DNA from 4 places in the Shewanella sp. SG41-3 genome. Region 2 is predicted to be linked to each of the others. Evidence: predicted binding sites of a transcription regulator. Region 2 holds the regulator's gene; each other region holds the start of a gene.

Region 1 (4,171 bases), on a different contig from region 2:
TCACTTAGCACGCTGTTAAGGTTCGTCAGGACTCGTTTGGTCTTGGTATTTACTTAACTTGTTATAAAGGGTTTTAACGCTGATACCTAATTGTTTTGCAGTTTCATTTTTATTGCCCATCGATTCATCAAGGGCCTGATAAATTGCAGCTTTTTCTAGTTCGTCGAGGCGCATGCCCACAGGTATTTGTACGCCGTCAGTTAACGGCTCTGTTGAAGGTTCTAGCGATGACACCATGATATGGCTCGGTAAAATTTCGTTTTCTGCCAGAATATATGCACGTTCAATAGCGTGTTTCAATTCGCGGACATTACCAGGCCATTTTTGTTGTTGGATCAGGTTAAGAGCATCATCTGAAAACATTTTTGTGAGTTTTTCAGCTGTGTTTCGATATGCCAAAAAGTGCTGTGCGAGTCCACTTATGTCGTTGTTACGGTTGCGTAATGGTGGCACTTGGATGGGAAAATGCGCTAAACGAAAATATAAGTCTTCGCGAAAATGACCCGCATCAATAGCGTCGGCTAGATCGCGGTTAGTGGCGGCAATAATACGAACATTGGCTTTTTTAAGATGTTGTGAGCCTACCGAGCGATATTCATTATTTTCGAGTACGCGTAGTAATTTTACTTGGTGTTCTAACGGCATTTCGGTTACTTCATCAAGAAATAAGGTGCCGCCTTCTGCCTGCTCAAATACACCACGGTGATCTCGATGGGCACCAGTAAAAGCGCCTTTTACATGGCCAAACAGTTCGCTGTCGACCAGTTCAGGGCTTAATGCACCACAGTTAATTGCGATAAAGGGTTCGTCGACTCTATGACTAGCCAAATGAATAGTATTGGCAACGAGCTCTTTACCTGCACCGCTTTCACCAACGATGAGCACGTTGCTCTCGGTGACAGCGACTTTACGAATAGTGCGATATAACTTGTGCATCGCACGCGATGAACCAACCAATAAACCATATTGGTCTAGTTCACTCGAAAAAGGCTGTTTTTGCTTAGTCGATTGCGATTTGAAGTCTCGGGCAAAGTCTTCTAGCGTGTCGTTAATCACATCAGCATCGTAAGGCTGGCGAAAATGATAACCAGCCGTTTTTGACATTAAATGATCTAAGTTGGGGTTTGGCTTACCTTCGGTTAAGAAGATGAGCTCAATATCAGACATTATCGAACTGTCAGTTAGCTCAGCGTATTCTTGTTGGCTTAATTGTGACAGTTCAATGATAGCAACGTCTATTGAGTTACTCTTCAGTTGGTCTAACCAGGACTGGTCAACTGAGCTGGCAATCTTATTAAAGTGCTGGCTACTTGGTAAAGCAAGTAGACGAGCTTCACCTTCTTGACGGTGTAAATGGTAAAAAAGTGTTGGACGTGGCATGCCGATTCACTCCCTGTGGTATGTAGTCCAATGTTTGTCTCGGGTGTCGTGTGACAACTAAAGACAATCATTCAGTGTTGTTAGGCCATTAACGTGTAACAAAATATTATAATAACACTAATAATCAGATGGTTAATTAAATTTTGTCCATGTGCAGACGTGCTTATGTTTAGGCTTTGCTTACATAATATGTGCTGGATCTCTATAGGTTATACAACCTATAGAGCAAAGTACTAGTTAAATTATCGAATACAGGAGGATTTGCGTTGAAATCATATACTCGAGACGAACAAGTTGAGTCCGATGTGTGGCTTTTGCATGAAGCGATTGATTTATGCCAAGAGGGCGAGCAATTTTATGCCCAAGCAATACTAGGGGCCGACGATTACAACATTAAGCGGGTTTTTATCCATATGGCTGACATTAGAAAATGCATGCTAACGCGTTTAACACCATTATTTACGTTGATGCGATCCAGCCAAGCAAGACCTATGGACAGTAAAACCTTTCACCAACAATCTTCATATAAACACTATGCTAAGGCCGAACACCTGATACAGGATAAACCATTACCGCAGGTGATTGCAGTATTGGTTGAAACTGAGCAACAAGTATTAACTCAATTAAAGTACGCCGCTAAAAAAACTAAAAATAAGCGTGTCGCAGGGCAACTTGCCGAAGGCATTGCTTGGCTACAGATGAGTTTTGATACCATGAAACACCTTTCCGTTGCAGGTAATTAGTCTGCGGGTAATAAAAACGCCTGATAATGTTGATTCTCAGGCGTTTTTTGTTGATGTTCGCTTCGTCACCTTTTAAGTCTAGTCGAGGTTAAGCCACTCTTGATTGCCATGAGGAAAAATTTACCTAGTATCGGTAAAAAAGTCCGATAACATTACTATTAAAAGTCATCATAGCAATGAAGAAATTTAATTAGTTGTTATTTTACATGTGGTTATAATTATTGGCATGATTCGCGCATTATAATCCTTGATATTAACAACGGAGGAAATCTTTATGAAAAAGACCACATTATCTGTAGTAATGAGCATCATGTTAGGTTCAATGGCATTCGGTGCAAGTGCAGCACAAGATTGGCAAGATGATGCAAAAGATGCGTGGATCGATGGTAAAGCTGAAACCACACTTTTGTTAAATACTAATTTGAATTCATTCGATATTAATACTGACGTACATGATGGCAATGTGACCCTAACAGGTAAAGTTAACAGTAGTGTTGATAAGGCACTTGCCGGAGAATTAGTGAAAAGCTTAGATGGCGTTAAAGACGTCAATAATGAATTGTCGGTAATGAAGCCTGATAGCGATAAAGACACTAATGATCTCGCTAAAACCCTCACCGATTCAAAAGTCGCTACCGTAGTCAAAACGCGACTATTATTCTCAGCCGACGTATCTGGTACCGATATTGACGTTGAGGTAAAAAATAGCGTGGTAACATTAAAAGGTTCGGTATCGAGTGATGCTGAACGTGATTTAGCTTTAATGATTGCCAAAAATACTGATGACGTAAAAGATGTTGTTAATAAGTTACGTGTCACTCAGTAATCTATTGATAATCTTTAAACCAGCCTTTGGGCTGGTTTTTTTATGCCTAAAATAGGCAATAAGTCACTATATTTTGATTATTAGCAACTAAAGTTAGCCGACTGGTCTATTCTTGTTTATCCTGTCATTGAAATGGAGGCTCAATGAACAAAAGTGCAGCAAGTAGACAATCAATATGCGCCGTAGGCGAAAAGCTTTTTGCGTTACACGGTTATAGTGGCGTGGGCATTAAATTAATTCTCGACGAGGTCGGTATTCCTAAAGGGTCTTTTTACCATTACTTTGCCAGTAAAGAGGCGTTTGCGGCAGCCGTTGCCGAACATTATTTTCAATTACGTATTCAACCTATTGCTATCGATTCAAGCGTAAATTTTAAAACTAATTTATCAACAATGCTTAATGGGTATCATCAACTCATTGATGAGCTGTTTAGTGGCAGTGAGCCTCGTGGCTGTTTAATGGGTAACTTAATGGTTGAAGTCAGTAGCAAAGCGCCTTTATTGCATCAAACCTTAAACCACCTTTATGATCAATGGTTGGGCTTATTGAGTGCGCTTATCGAGCAGGGGCAGCAGCAAGGCCATATCCGTACAGACTTGCCAGCATTAACACTAGCGAGTGTTTTTTGGGCGAACTGGCAAGGAACTATGCTACGCTGCCAAATTAAAGTCGATAAAATGACTGCTAAGCGAGCTTTAGTGCAGTGTATGCAGATGATGACTCGATAGATTCAAGTGCTGCAGCAGTGATTTTGAGCGTGTATTGTGGAAAAAATATTGCTACATAGAGCGGTTTTTTCGGTGTTTGGAGTAGGGTTAATTGGCTAAAAGATTATTACTTAGTTGTTTGGTTTTACTGCTGTCGGCATGTGCGTCTAGTCCGCAAGTGGTTATCGCACCTAAGCCTGTGGTAGTTCCACCCATGCTTAAGCAAGCAGCGCCCAAGTGGAGCGAGTCAAGCCTGTTAAGTTTTCATAATCAATGGAAAGGTACGCCATATCGTTTAGGTGGCCTGAGCCGAAATGGCGTAGATTGTTCAGGGTTTGTGTATTTGGCCTACCTGAACATTGTCGGCGACAAACTACCTCGTACAGTGAATTCACAGGGGACTTTGGGTAAAGACGTGCCGCGCAGCCAGTTACAAACCGGCGATTTAGTTTTTTTTAAAACCACTAGGACGGTTCATCATGTCGGTATTTACATGGGCAATGATCGTTTTTTAC
Region 2 (4,171 bases):
GGTATTAAACATATTTATCAAGGTATTGATAACAAGTTTGAGCCATTTGAACAACTCCTATCACTGTATAATGTCAGCGCAGACGAAGTCGCTTATATTGGCGATGATATGGTAGATCTCCCAGTTATGAAAGCAGTTGGTCTTGCCGTGTGTGTCGGTGACGGGCACCCATTTGTTAAGCAACATTGCCATATGACCACCTCTCTTAATGGTGGCCATGGCGCGTTACGAGAACTCACTGATTTACTGCTTTTAAGCCAAGATAAATTTGCCAGTGCTCATGGTATGAGTATATGAATAGAATCACTCTAGGTATTGTGGCTTTTTTTGGACTTGCTTTTTTCCTCTACTGGCAAGCGCAAATAAAACGCAGTGAAATGGATGCTGTGAAAGTTCGTGGTATTGAACGTCCCGACTTTGTAGCGGATAACCTACGCACCACAGAATTTAATAAACTCGGTTTAATTGCTAGTCGAGTCAGTGCCGAACACATGGAGCATTACGCCTCAAGTGACATTACTCACTTTACTAAACCTGTTTACCTCATTTACCCTGAAAACGGCCAAGCGCAATGGCAATTAAGCGCAGATAGAGGCCAATTGAATAAAAATACCAGCCAAGTCATATTAGAAAATAATGTTATTATTGATGCCATTAATATAGAAGAACCCCTGCAGTCACTCAGTACCCAAGCTGTTTCGGTGGATTTAACCACTATGATCGGCACCTCACAAGAGATGGTGTACATCAAAGGTAAAGGGTTTATTATTCAAGGTTTAGGTCTACATGCCGACTTGAATTCGCAAAAATTATCGCTACTCAGCCAGGTAGAAGGAACATATGAGCCACATTAATCGCCTCAACACTCACGCCAATGTTATGTTATTTGGCAGCATATTTTGCCTGCTGAGTTTACCTACCATAGCGAAACAAGGTGATCTTCAACAAGAGTTGAAAATTGCCTCAGTAAGCCAGTCTGCTGACATTAAAAATAATCAAATTGTTTTTAATGGTCCTGTTACCGTTACCCAAGGCACTATTAACATTAATGCTGATGAGTTACGGGCGTTTACTCCCGAAAACAGCACCAGTAAAAAACTCATCGCTATAGGCAACCCTGCAACGTTTTCACAAGAGTTAGACGACGGTCAAATTGGCACCGCCAGTGCCAACGAAATAAGCTATGATCTTGCTACCACTACACTGACATTGACAGGTAATGCCAAACTGGATCAATCTGGTAGCCAAGTAACCGGTAACCGTATTAAGTACAACATTAACGCTCAAGAGCTGATTGCTGAAAGTACTGGTACAGGGAAAGATCGCGTTATTACTATTATTCAACCTGAGAATTTCCAAGACGAGACTGCACCAAAGCAAAAGCTCCCTGAAATTCCTGTTAAAAAGCAGATCAAACCATGACCCAAATAACCCTAACGGCTGAAAATTTAGCTAAAAGCTATAAAACTCGTCAGGTTGTTAAAGATGTGAGTTTAACCGTTAAAACAGGCCAAATTGTTGGTCTTTTAGGCCCCAATGGTGCAGGTAAAACAACCACGTTTTATATGGTTGTCGGCTTAGTGCAAAGCGATAAAGGTCGGATCTTAATTGATGATGACGACTTAACCGCCGACCCAATGCATCTTAGAGCTCGCAAAGGGATTGGTTACTTGCCGCAAGAAGCCAGTATTTTTCGCAAACTGACCGTATACGACAATATTATGGCCGTATTGCAGACTCGCAAAGAACTCACTACCGACCAACGGATTGAGCAAGTAGAGCATTTATTAGAAGAATTCCATATCACCCATATTCGCGACAGCCAAGGCATGTCGTTGTCTGGTGGGGAACGTCGTCGAGTAGAGATAGCGCGCGCGCTGGCCGCTAATCCTAAATTTATTTTGCTCGATGAGCCTTTTGCGGGGGTTGACCCTATTTCTGTCATCGACATAAAAAAAATCATTCAACAGCTTAAAAACCGCGGCTTAGGGGTATTAATTACCGATCATAACGTACGTGAAACCTTAGACGTCTGTGAGCGCGCTTATATTGTCAGCCAGGGCAATTTAATTGCCGAAGGCACACCTGATGAGATATTGAGTAATCAACAAGTTCGGGCTGTGTACTTAGGTGAACAATTCAAGCTATAGTTACTTTACTGGCCTTTTAGTCTATCTAACTCATTTCATTGAACGATATCTAAATAGCGTTAAATGTCATTGATGTATGTGACAATCGATTACAGTTTTCGAGATTGTCATTTTTATGGAAATCATCTAGGGATAAGCGGTAAATGAAAGCGTCACTCCAACTCAAAATGGGTCAACACTTAACCATGACCCCTCAATTACAGCAAGCGATCCGCTTACTGCAATTATCGTCATTGGAGCTACAGCAAGAAATCCAACAAGCATTGGACTCAAACCCATTGCTTGAAATAGAAGATGAGTTTTCTCAAGCAAAAGACTCAGTAAAAGAAAGTCGCGACCAATCGGACACCGACTTTAGTGACAACAGCGTGGTCAATATAGAAAAAGACACCTCAACAGTCGACACAGCAGAATCCATGACCAAAGAAACCATGGACGATTTAGCTATGGATACCACATGGGATGAAGTGTACACCGCCTCTCCAATGTCAGGTTCAGGCAGCGCTAGCATGCGCGATGATGATATGCCATTCCAAGGTGAAACGACTGAAGGCTTATATGAACATTTAGAGTGGCAAAAAAATCTCACGCCATTTTCTGACACTGATCGAGCGATTGCTACCGCGATTATTGATGCCATTGATGAACGCGGCTATTTAACCCAAAGCACTGAAGATATTCTCGAAGCCATGGGTGATGAAAGTGTTGAACTAGATGAAGTTGAAGCGGTATTAAAACGTATTCAACACTTTGATCCCGTTGGTGTTGCCGCACGAGATTTAAGCGAATGTTTATTCATTCAATTAGCCCAATATGCCGACACAACCCCACATATAGACAATGCCCGTCTGCTCATTAAAGACTATTTAGATTTAATTGCTGGGCGCGATTTTAGATTATTGATGCGCAAAACCAAGCTCAAAGAAAACGAGTTGCGTGACGCAATCACCTTAATCCAGTCACTTAACCCTCGCCCGGGCTTGTTAGTCACCGCTATTGATGACGAATATGTTATTCCTGATGTAACCGTACTAAAGAAGAATGGCCGTTGGGTTGTAGAGTTAAACCCAGACAATATGCCTAAAATTGGCGTTAATCAACAATATGCAGCCATGGCTAGAAGCAGTAAAAACTCTGCCGATAGCCAATTTATTCGCGGTCATTTACAAGAAGCTAAATGGTTCATCAAGAGTATCGAAAGCCGCAATGAGACCTTATTGAAAGTCGCCAATTGTATTGTGCAATTTCAGCAAGGTTTCTTTGAATATGGTGAAGAAGCCATGAAACCTATGGTGCTCAATGATATTGCTGAAGCAGTAGAAATGCATGAATCAACTATTTCACGGGTTACCACTCAAAAATATATGCACACACCACGTGGGCTATTTGAATTAAAGTACTTTTTCTCTAGCCATGTCAGCACCGACGATGGCGGAGAATGCTCATCTACCGCTATTCGTGCTTTTATCAAAAAACTGGTTGCAGCAGAAAACCAGCAAAAGCCATTAAGTGACAGCAAAATGGCCCAACTGCTGGCAGATCAGGGGATCAACGTTGCGCGTCGTACGATTGCAAAATACCGCGAAGCGATGCTCATTCCGCCCTCAAACCAACGTAAGAGTTTATAACCTACAAGGCAACGGAGGATTTTTATGCTTATCAATATGACAGGTAGAAATATCGACATTACCGAATCTTTACGTGAATACGTTCAAGGTAAATTTTCAAAGCTTGAACGACACTTCGATCAGATCAATAATGTACACGTTGTGCTCAATGTAGAAAAATTACAACAAAAAGCAGAAGCTAAAATCAACCTTAATGGTGCAGAGATTTTTGCCATGTCAGAAAGCACTGATATGTATGCTGCAATAGACGCCCTGATCGATAAACTCGACCGTCAGGTAATTAAACACAAAGAGAAGTATACAAAACACTAACGATGGAACTTTGTACCATTCTGCAGCCGGAATGCACTACCTGTGCCACACCGGGCAGTAAGAAAAAAGTACTGGAACTCA
Region 3 (4,171 bases), on a different contig from region 2:
AACGTTCAGGTGGCTGATGCAACTAAGTCTATGTTGCAACAGACGTTAAGGATGGGTAAATAGTATGATTATTCAAGGAGGTAACAATGAGCCTCGTTAATTCTTACAGTCAGTCTTTACCGCAACAATCCAGTAGCACATCAAATACAAGTGCTACCACGAAAAGTTCTGTACAGACAAATACAACCAGCACTACTACTGGGAACCCTTTCCTTGACGGAATTCGATTACCTGAAGAAAGTGCGATCCCTGAATCAAAAGATCAGATGTTAAAGCAAGAAGATTTTTTTGCTTTACTCAGTCAACAGTTGTCTATGCAAGATCCTTTTAAACCGGTTGATAATGATCAAATGATTGCCCAAATGGCATCGTTTTCGACGGTTGACGGTATTTCAAATCTGAATGATGAGATCCTTAACCTCAATACGGTAATGAGTTCTAGCCAAGCGTTACAAGCATCAGGCTTGGTGGGTCGAAAAGTGCTTATCCCTTCTGATACCGGGGCAATTTCTACTGAAAGCCCTGAGATTAAAGGTGTGATCAGTACGCCATCTGCAATTGAAACGATTACGGTGAAAATTGAAGATGAGTCGGGTCAGCTGATCAAGAGCTTTAATGTTGATGGCAGTAAAGGCGGCAATGTTGATGTGACATGGGATGGCTTAGGTAAGGATGGCCAACCCGTTAAAGCGGGTAATTACTCGATAAAAGCCAGTGGTAAAGTTGATGGTACGTCGGAAGATTTAGCGGTATCAACTTATGCACATGTGACAAGTGTGTCACTGGGCACTGCAGCGACTGGGGCCATTTTGAATTTGCGTGGAGTAGGCGGAATTAAGTTATCTGACGTACTCGCAGTATCTGAAACATAGTAAGGCCTGTATTGAATTATTGGCTTTATTGATAAATGAATTAATTGTGAGAGGTGAACTATGTCATTTAACATTGCACTGAGTGGTATTGCTGCCGCGCAAAAAGACTTAAATACAACGGCGAATAATATCGCTAACGTGAATACTATTGGTTTCAAAGAATCACGAGCTGAGTTTGCTGATGTGTACGCAAATTCTATTTTTTCGAACAGTAAAACCGCTGTCGGTGGTGGAGCAACCACCACTCAAGTGGCACAGCAATTTCATCAAGGTAGTTTGCAATTTACCAGTAATTCACTGGATATGGCGATCAGTGGCGGTGGTTTCTTTGTTACGTCGTCTGAGTTAGGGTCGCAAGATCAGTCATATACACGTGCAGGGGCATTTAAAGTTGACTCGGCCAACTATATGGTCGATTCAGCGGGTAACTTTTTACAAGGTTTCCCTGTTGATGAAGATGGTAACTCGACTTCTGTGAGTTTAACCACAACCCAACCGATTAAGATCCCTGACACTGCAGGTAGCCCTGTGCAAACCGGAAATGTTGGTTTGCAAATGAACCTTAATGTGGGTGAAACCGCATTAGACCCAGCTAATTTTAATCCTGCTGATTCTGATACGTTTAATAATTCTACCTCGGTGACGATTTATGATTCATTAGGTGAATCGCACATTATGACCACTTACTTTATTAAACCGACCAATGGTTCATTTACAGGTGAAAGTAATTGGGTTGCCTTTTATGCAGTTGATGGCGATCCTGTTGATGTTGCGGCTGGCGCTGGTACTTATTCAACAGATACCAATGGTGATGGCACTGCTGACGCAACGGGTACAGCATCTGCTGCTAATCCCGATGGATTAGGTGGAGTCTGGTCAGGAGCTGTGCTTAAATTTAACTCTGTTGGTGCTTATACTGGCAGTGATCCTGCTAACATTACCACTGAAGCATTAGGTTCTGGCGGTGCAGGTGCTTTAGGCCCTGGAGCCGACGGCACTCAAACACTTACGATAAAATTTAATAATCCAACTCAGTATGCTTCTCCATTTGAAGTCACTGAATTGACTCAAGATGGTATTACCGTAGGGCGATTAACCAATGTTGGTATTGGGTCTGACGGTCTGATTACCGCCAGTTATAGTAATGGTTCAACTGTGCCGTTAGCGCGAGTGGCATTAGTACGTTTTGCTAATGAGCAAGGTCTTACTCAGGTGGGTAATACGTCTTGGAAAGCCAGTTTAGGTTCCGGCGCGGCATTAGCTGGTGAGGCAAATAGTGGTACATTTGGTAGTATTCGCTCTTCTGCACTTGAACAGTCAAACGTTGATTTAACCACTGAGCTGGTCGATTTAATCTCAGCTCAGCGTAACTTCCAAGCTAACTCACGTACGCTTGAAGTTAACAATACCTTGAACCAAACGATATTACAGATCCGCTAAATGATCCTTAGGCTATATAGGTGTTGCCGTTTACGGCAACACCTTGCCTTTTCCACCTCGTTACTTGTCCCCGTTGTTACTCCCCCTCTTGTCGATAGATTCTTTTTTGACACTCATGCGCTACCCATTAATTTTATTGATTAACTGATTCATACAGTTACATCCCAACTCCCTCACTTAAAACTCATTGGCATGATGCTTGCTTGTTCTGTGTATATAGTGTCTTTGCAGAAAGTTTGACGGAGCAAAAAATGGACAAATTTCTTTATATTGCCATGAGCGGCGCAAAGCAAGGGATGAATGCCCTAGCAGTGAGTGCGAACAATCTTGCTAACGCGAATACTGATGGATTTAAAGCTGACATGGTCCAAGCCCGTTCAATGCAGGCATTTGGTGAAGGTTTGCCTACACGGGTTTTTTCGATGATGGAAAGCCCAGGCAGTAACTTTAATGGCGGCCCCATTAAAACTACTGGTCGCGATCTTGATATTGCGGTTAAAGGAGATGGCTGGCTTGCTGTGCAGGCGGCTGATGGTTCCGAGGCATATACCCGCGCTGGTAGTCTAAAAATTGACAGTACCGGCTTGTTATTAAATAGCCGTGATCGTCCCGTTATGGGCGCTTCAGGTCCCATTGTGTTACCCATTCCAGTTGAAAAAATAGAGATTTCGGCCAACGGTATTATTTCTGTACGCCCTCAAGGGGCAACCGCAGAGGTAATAGAAGAGGTCGGAAGGATTAAGTTAGTTAATCCTGGTAACGAAAACCTTATGCGCGGTGAAGATGGTTTATTTCGTCTTATTGCCGGTGGCAATGCGCCAAACGACCCAGGCGTTCAAGTTGAAAGTGGTGCGGTCGAAGGCAGTAATGTTAATTCTGTGCATGAAATGGTCGCCATGATTGATATTCAACGTCAATACGAAATGCAAGTCAAAATGATGAAGAACGCTGAAGAGATTGATCGAGCGTCCACTTCCTTGATGAGAATTAGTTAGGAGTAATTATTATGCATCCAGCGTTATGGATAAGTAAAACCGGTGTCGACGCCCAACAAACCAATATTGCGGTTATTTCAAATAACGTGGCTAACGCCAGTACCGTTGGATTTAAGAAAAGTCGTGCAGTATTTGAAGACCTTCTTTATCAAACGGTTAACCAAGCTGGTGGCATTAGCTCAGACAATAGCAAGTTACCTAATGGTTTAAACATTGGTGCAGGTACTAAAGTGGTTGCCACGCAAAAAATGTTTACCCAAGGCAACATGCTGACTACAGATAACTCATTAGATTTAATGATTGAAGGTTCGGGCTTTTTTGAGGTGCAAATGCCAGATGGTACAGCAGCCTACACCCGTAACGGCCAGTTCAGCTTAGATGATACCGGCCAAATCGTCACACCAGGTTCTGGTTATGTGGTTCAACCGCCTATCACTATTCCAGAAAACTCCACCAGTATTACGGTGTCGGCCTCGGGTGAAGTGTCAGTGCAAACCCCAGGTACAGCTGCCAGTCAGATTATTGGCCAGTTAACCATGACCGATTTTATTAACCCTGCTGGTTTAGATCCATTAGGGCAAAACTTATACACCGAGACAGGTGCGAGTGGCACGCCTATTCAAGGTACTGCATCACAAGACGGTTTAGGTTCTATCCGCCAAGGCGCATTGGAAACCTCTAACGTTAATGTGACAGAAGAATTGGTTAACCTTATTCAAGGTCAACGTATTTACGAGATGAACTCCAAAGTTATCTCGGCGGTTGATCAGATGCTGTCTTATATTAATCAGAATCTCTAAGGAGCTAACATGATTAAATACATTGCGTTAGCGTCAGTATTGTTATTGGCTGGGTGCAGTTCTA
Region 4 (4,171 bases), on a different contig from region 2:
AGTGATTGTTCAAGTTCTCTGGTTTGCTCTTTTACTTGGCGAGCAAGTTCATCTTTATAACTACGCTCTAATAATAGTAAGCGATCTCGATCTTCAACGGCATGCATTAAATCGACTTTTGATTGCTGCAGATCTTGATAAGATCCTCGAATTTGTTGCTGCATTGTATTGACGGCTTCGGCGACTAAACTGAACTCATCACGTTGTGGCTTACGGTTAAAATTTAAGGGCGTAAAGGGATTGTCTAAGCTAATTTCATCACAATATTGGCTTAATTGGCGCAGATGTTTGGTGACATTGAACCAGACCAAAAACAAAATAAAACCTGCAACGAAGAAGGTTTTGATCGCGTTGGACAGTAAAATCAGTATTGTTTTATTATACAGACGATCATAAATGGCATTGAGATCGGCTTGTACTGTAAGGGTCCCAACAGGAATATTTTCATTGTTGGTATAAATCAACGGAAATTGCTTTTCGATAACGGCCGTTTTCTGATACTCACCAAAATGCCATTCTTGATTACTGTCATCACGGATAGAAATATATTTAATGTCAGGTAATTGGCTTAAACCATAGAGTTGAGTGTTAATTAAGTCTTCGTCTATTACCCAAACACTGGATGCTAATACTTCTAAATTTACCGCTTCTATACTTGAAAATACGCGATCAATTCTATTCACATCCTCCTGATAATCACTTATGAGCTGATAAGCTGTCGTCACAATCGTAATCAAAGAGCTAAACACCACGATAGACAGTGTTAACTTTCGGGCAATAGGGCTCTGGAGCAATTGACGTATGAATATCAGCATATTTTCTTCAATGTGATTAATTACCAATGATGAGTGACATATAAAATACGAGCTTACAGCTTGTTGCGCTAGTGTTAATTCCAACTTTCTGAATTTTATTCAAGCATAGCTTGAATGTCCTAATATGGAATTGAAATGGTGTGAATAAAGATAATGTTAGTGATGTTTTTTTATGGCATATATTTTGCTTTAAGTCAGTATGATCAAAAATCTGACACTGCGGGTAAGCTATGATGAAAATAAAAGTAGGTTCAATAAAGTTGTTTAATAGCAAACGTTTATTCGTAAGTGCTATGACATGGGTTATTGTAACATGTACTAGTTTACTGTTTGCGCCTAAAGATTTACTGGCGTTTTTATCGTTAGATCACCTAGTCAATCAATATGGTCAGTTTATTGGCTTAGGATTAATAATGGGAGTCGCGTATTTTTTAAGTCAAATTTTTGCCTTTGTGGTTGATGAGTCTATTGTGTTTTTTCGCCAAAAACGCACAGTAGAAACCATCGAAGCAAAAGTGAAACTACTCGATCCGGCAGAACGAGCCTTGTTACGCGAATTCTTTTTACAGGGACAGACTATTTTAACCCTGCCGCAAAATGAGTTAGCAGTTAAAAATCTAGTTCATAGCAGTATACTTGAGATGCTTGGAAATGAGCGCCACTATGCGATTCAAGGACCAACGGCAGAATACAAGATATCGATGCCGGCGCGAAATTATTTAAATCGCGATGTATTACGTTTACCAGCAGGTGAGCCGAGTGCTGAGGAAATGACCTATCTAATCAAAACACGTCCACATTTTATTAATGGCTTGGTTCAATCACGCAAGCATGCCGCTTAATTTAATATTTTGTGCAGTATTTGATTGGTATAGATAAAAAAATGGGGGCCATATAGCCCCCAACTTGACATAAAAACACTCCATGTGTTTTATCGCCAATGTATGATTCGCAAGGAAGAATCCATATTGATCATGAAATAATAAGCAGTAAAATACTTAGCCTAGTTAGAGACTCACTTAGTAGGTGCAGACTTCACAATAAACATCCACATTAGATAAGACATTATTCCAAAGGTACAAAAGATTACAGTCATCGATAGTAATCCTATTGCGTTACCAAACATTAAATCTAACCAAAATGCCATGATATTTATCCTCTGGAATGTGAAATCATGATCATCATAAAGTCAAAACTCTGTCGTGATACTGATCTTGATCAATCTTCAGCAGTGATAATGTTATATTTGTGTGAAACTGCTAATTAGCTCACAAAAACCATCAGCCATTGTTATTTGGCACTATGAATGACTTTTGAGCAATTGAGTGTTTTTTATAGAAATAATAGGTAAAGTACTTGCGATTATTAAATGCAAAGGTATAATCGCCAACACTCAATTGTGACAACATAAGTTGATTAATTGAGTGGTTAGTTTTGCAAAGATATTTGCGTAAAGCAGATTTTTTTGCAAAGCTAAATACAGCTTACAAGTCTTTGCCTGAGTGATGAAATTGGTATACATGGGGGATTCAAAATCCCCTGCTTCGCGGCGTGTCGGTTCGAGTCCGACCTCAGGTACCATTATTTAAAGCCCTGTTCTTAATCGAACGGGGCTTTTTTATGCCTATAATTTAAGGTGACAGTGATAAGTTCATCACTTTAATACGTTAGCAAGCCATTGCATTCTTTAGTCGGTAAATTGACATGTTATCTATTTATACACCATTTCCGGTATAAACTGAGTTAAACATTTACTTGTCACTATGTTGCGCAATGCACTCAAATACTAAGCGCTAGAATGGGTAAAATGCACTATACAAACCATTAAAGTAAATTTTTAATCAGAAATACATGTGGCATATCTCATATAGATTATATTTGGCTGGCCAAAATGATTGATAGATTGCTCATGATTTTATTTCGAGTACGTGATCGAGCAATGTTGTTATGCTTTTTAAATAAGAAATTCGTTGGTCAACATTTGCCTCATTTGGGCTTAATGAAATTTTTCCACCAATAAACTTCAGTTGCTTGTAATCACACTGTTGCATGGTTTTTTCTATTTGCTCCATCGTTAATAAAGAGTTTTCTGCAAAGCTGGGAATGTATACGGCTTGTGCTGGAGGCATGTGAGTGTCTTTCCATTGCCCATAAGGGCCGTCTATATCTGAGGTACCAGAAAAGATGATCCCTTTTAACAAGCCGCTGAGATAAGCTTGTTTAGTATGTTGCAAGGGGCCATCGGTATTACGTGTTTCAATAGCTGAACGCCCCCAATTGATACTGACACCAATATCACTATTCAGTTTACTGTTAACGTGCGTAATCGCCGTCATTTCATCTTGTAATAGCATGAAGCCCTTTTCAGCTTCTTGCCCTGCGATATGTGCATCGCAATGTTCAATGACGAGTTTTGCGCCGTACCAGTTCCATGATTGCATGGCTTCAAGTGATGTTTGCAAAGCTTGAATAGATGATTGTGTGTTTTCAGTTATCTTTGGTGCTGTATGTATTTTTAAAAAGCTTACAGCCTCTCTTTTTAAGTGATTGTTTAATTTAAATATAGCTTGCTGTGCTTGTTGGTAAAAAGCCAGTGCAGCTTGTCTACCTGTTTCATTGGTGGAGGCTATGCCAAAATGCGGGTTTTTAGCAATCTGCCTCATCACCCCTGGAATTGATGTAAAAATGAATTGCCAATTCTCATCAATATTCTTAAGAAACCATTCATCATCATAAGGATGCAGCTTTCCCACAAAGGGGTGTTCTAAGCCAATGATATTACTTTGTAATTTTAGCCCCTGGTAGTAACTCGCTTCTAATTCTTGATCCCATTGCTGGGTCGAAGGTGCTGCGGCATACGCACCAATAATATATTCCATTAAATATTAGCCTTAATAAGCAGATTACGCTGTAGGTATACCTATTACACCACTTGAAGTGGTGTAATGCAATCCAGCTTTTGGATTTTTCTGATGAGTTGGATGGTAAATATCTCATTAATATCGAATGAAAATCGTTCATGGCCAAAGCAGAAGTATCTCTATGAACATCTAACAGCAATGTTTACGTAAGATTTTTAAAAAATATATTTTTCTAATCAAGTAACTGGTAAGGGAAGGATTTTAGACATTTAACTGTTGCTCAACTTACTGCTTTTCAAACAGCTTCATCATGCGGCTTAGTTGCTGATAGATTTTTTATTTTGACAAAAATAAATCAAAAGGTATATTGGTATAACAGGTTGATGGTGTACCTGTGATTTATTCTGCCAATAGTAGGGCTACTTTTTAAAAGCCTTGTTGAGTTCGCAAAACACTTTGTATGAAGCAACGTAAAGTCGAGAAGTCATGATAACA

The links. The regulator sigma-54, encoded in region 2, starts transcription at its own class of promoters, with help from an activator protein. The targets are predictions, from matches to a motif close to GTTGGCACGNNNNTNGNNT.
Region 1: the regulator sigma-54 is predicted to act here: its motif matches at 2,344-2,362, upstream of H5164_RS15280 (BON domain-containing protein).
Region 3: the regulator sigma-54 is predicted to act here: its motif matches at 2,499-2,517, upstream of flgF (flagellar basal-body rod protein FlgF).
Region 4: the regulator sigma-54 is predicted to act here: its motif matches at 987-1,005, upstream of H5164_RS09115 (superinfection exclusion B family protein).

Annotation. Positions count from the first base shown of each region.
Region 1 is NZ_JACJFJ010000007.1:272,104-276,274, reverse strand. Features, by position in the region: gene H5164_RS15290 (sigma-54-dependent Fis family transcriptional regulator) at 16-1,380, opposite strand; gene H5164_RS15285 (hypothetical protein) at 1,647-2,123, shown strand; gene H5164_RS15280 (BON domain-containing protein) at 2,398-2,949, shown strand; gene H5164_RS15275 (TetR/AcrR family transcriptional regulator) at 3,093-3,677, shown strand; gene H5164_RS15270 (C40 family peptidase) at 3,769-4,171, shown strand, end outside.
Region 2 is NZ_JACJFJ010000003.1:210,373-214,543, forward strand. Features, by position in the region: gene kdsC (3-deoxy-manno-octulosonate-8-phosphatase KdsC) at 1-297, shown strand, start outside; gene lptC (LPS export ABC transporter periplasmic protein LptC) at 294-854, shown strand; gene lptA (lipopolysaccharide transport periplasmic protein LptA) at 841-1,422, shown strand; gene lptB (LPS export ABC transporter ATP-binding protein) at 1,419-2,150, shown strand; gene H5164_RS06985 (RNA polymerase factor sigma-54) at 2,294-3,778, shown strand; gene hpf (ribosome hibernation promoting factor) at 3,803-4,090, shown strand; gene ptsN (PTS IIA-like nitrogen regulatory protein PtsN) at 4,093-4,171, shown strand, end outside.
Region 3 is NZ_JACJFJ010000014.1:32,228-36,398, forward strand. Features, by position in the region: gene flgC (flagellar basal body rod protein FlgC) at 1-63, shown strand, start outside; gene flgD (flagellar hook assembly protein FlgD) at 87-872, shown strand; gene flgE (flagellar hook protein FlgE) at 933-2,312, shown strand; gene flgF (flagellar basal-body rod protein FlgF) at 2,564-3,307, shown strand; gene flgG (flagellar basal-body rod protein FlgG) at 3,319-4,107, shown strand; gene flgH (flagellar basal body L-ring protein FlgH) at 4,117-4,171, shown strand, end outside.
Region 4 is NZ_JACJFJ010000004.1:155,869-160,039, reverse strand. Features, by position in the region: gene H5164_RS09120 (ATP-binding protein) at 1-815, opposite strand, end outside; gene H5164_RS09115 (superinfection exclusion B family protein) at 1,046-1,657, shown strand; gene H5164_RS09110 (DUF3149 domain-containing protein) at 1,831-1,962, opposite strand; tRNA gene H5164_RS09105 (tRNA-Leu) at 2,312-2,396, shown strand; gene H5164_RS09100 (DUF4862 family protein) at 2,723-3,694, opposite strand; gene nagA (N-acetylglucosamine-6-phosphate deacetylase) at 4,163-4,171, shown strand, end outside.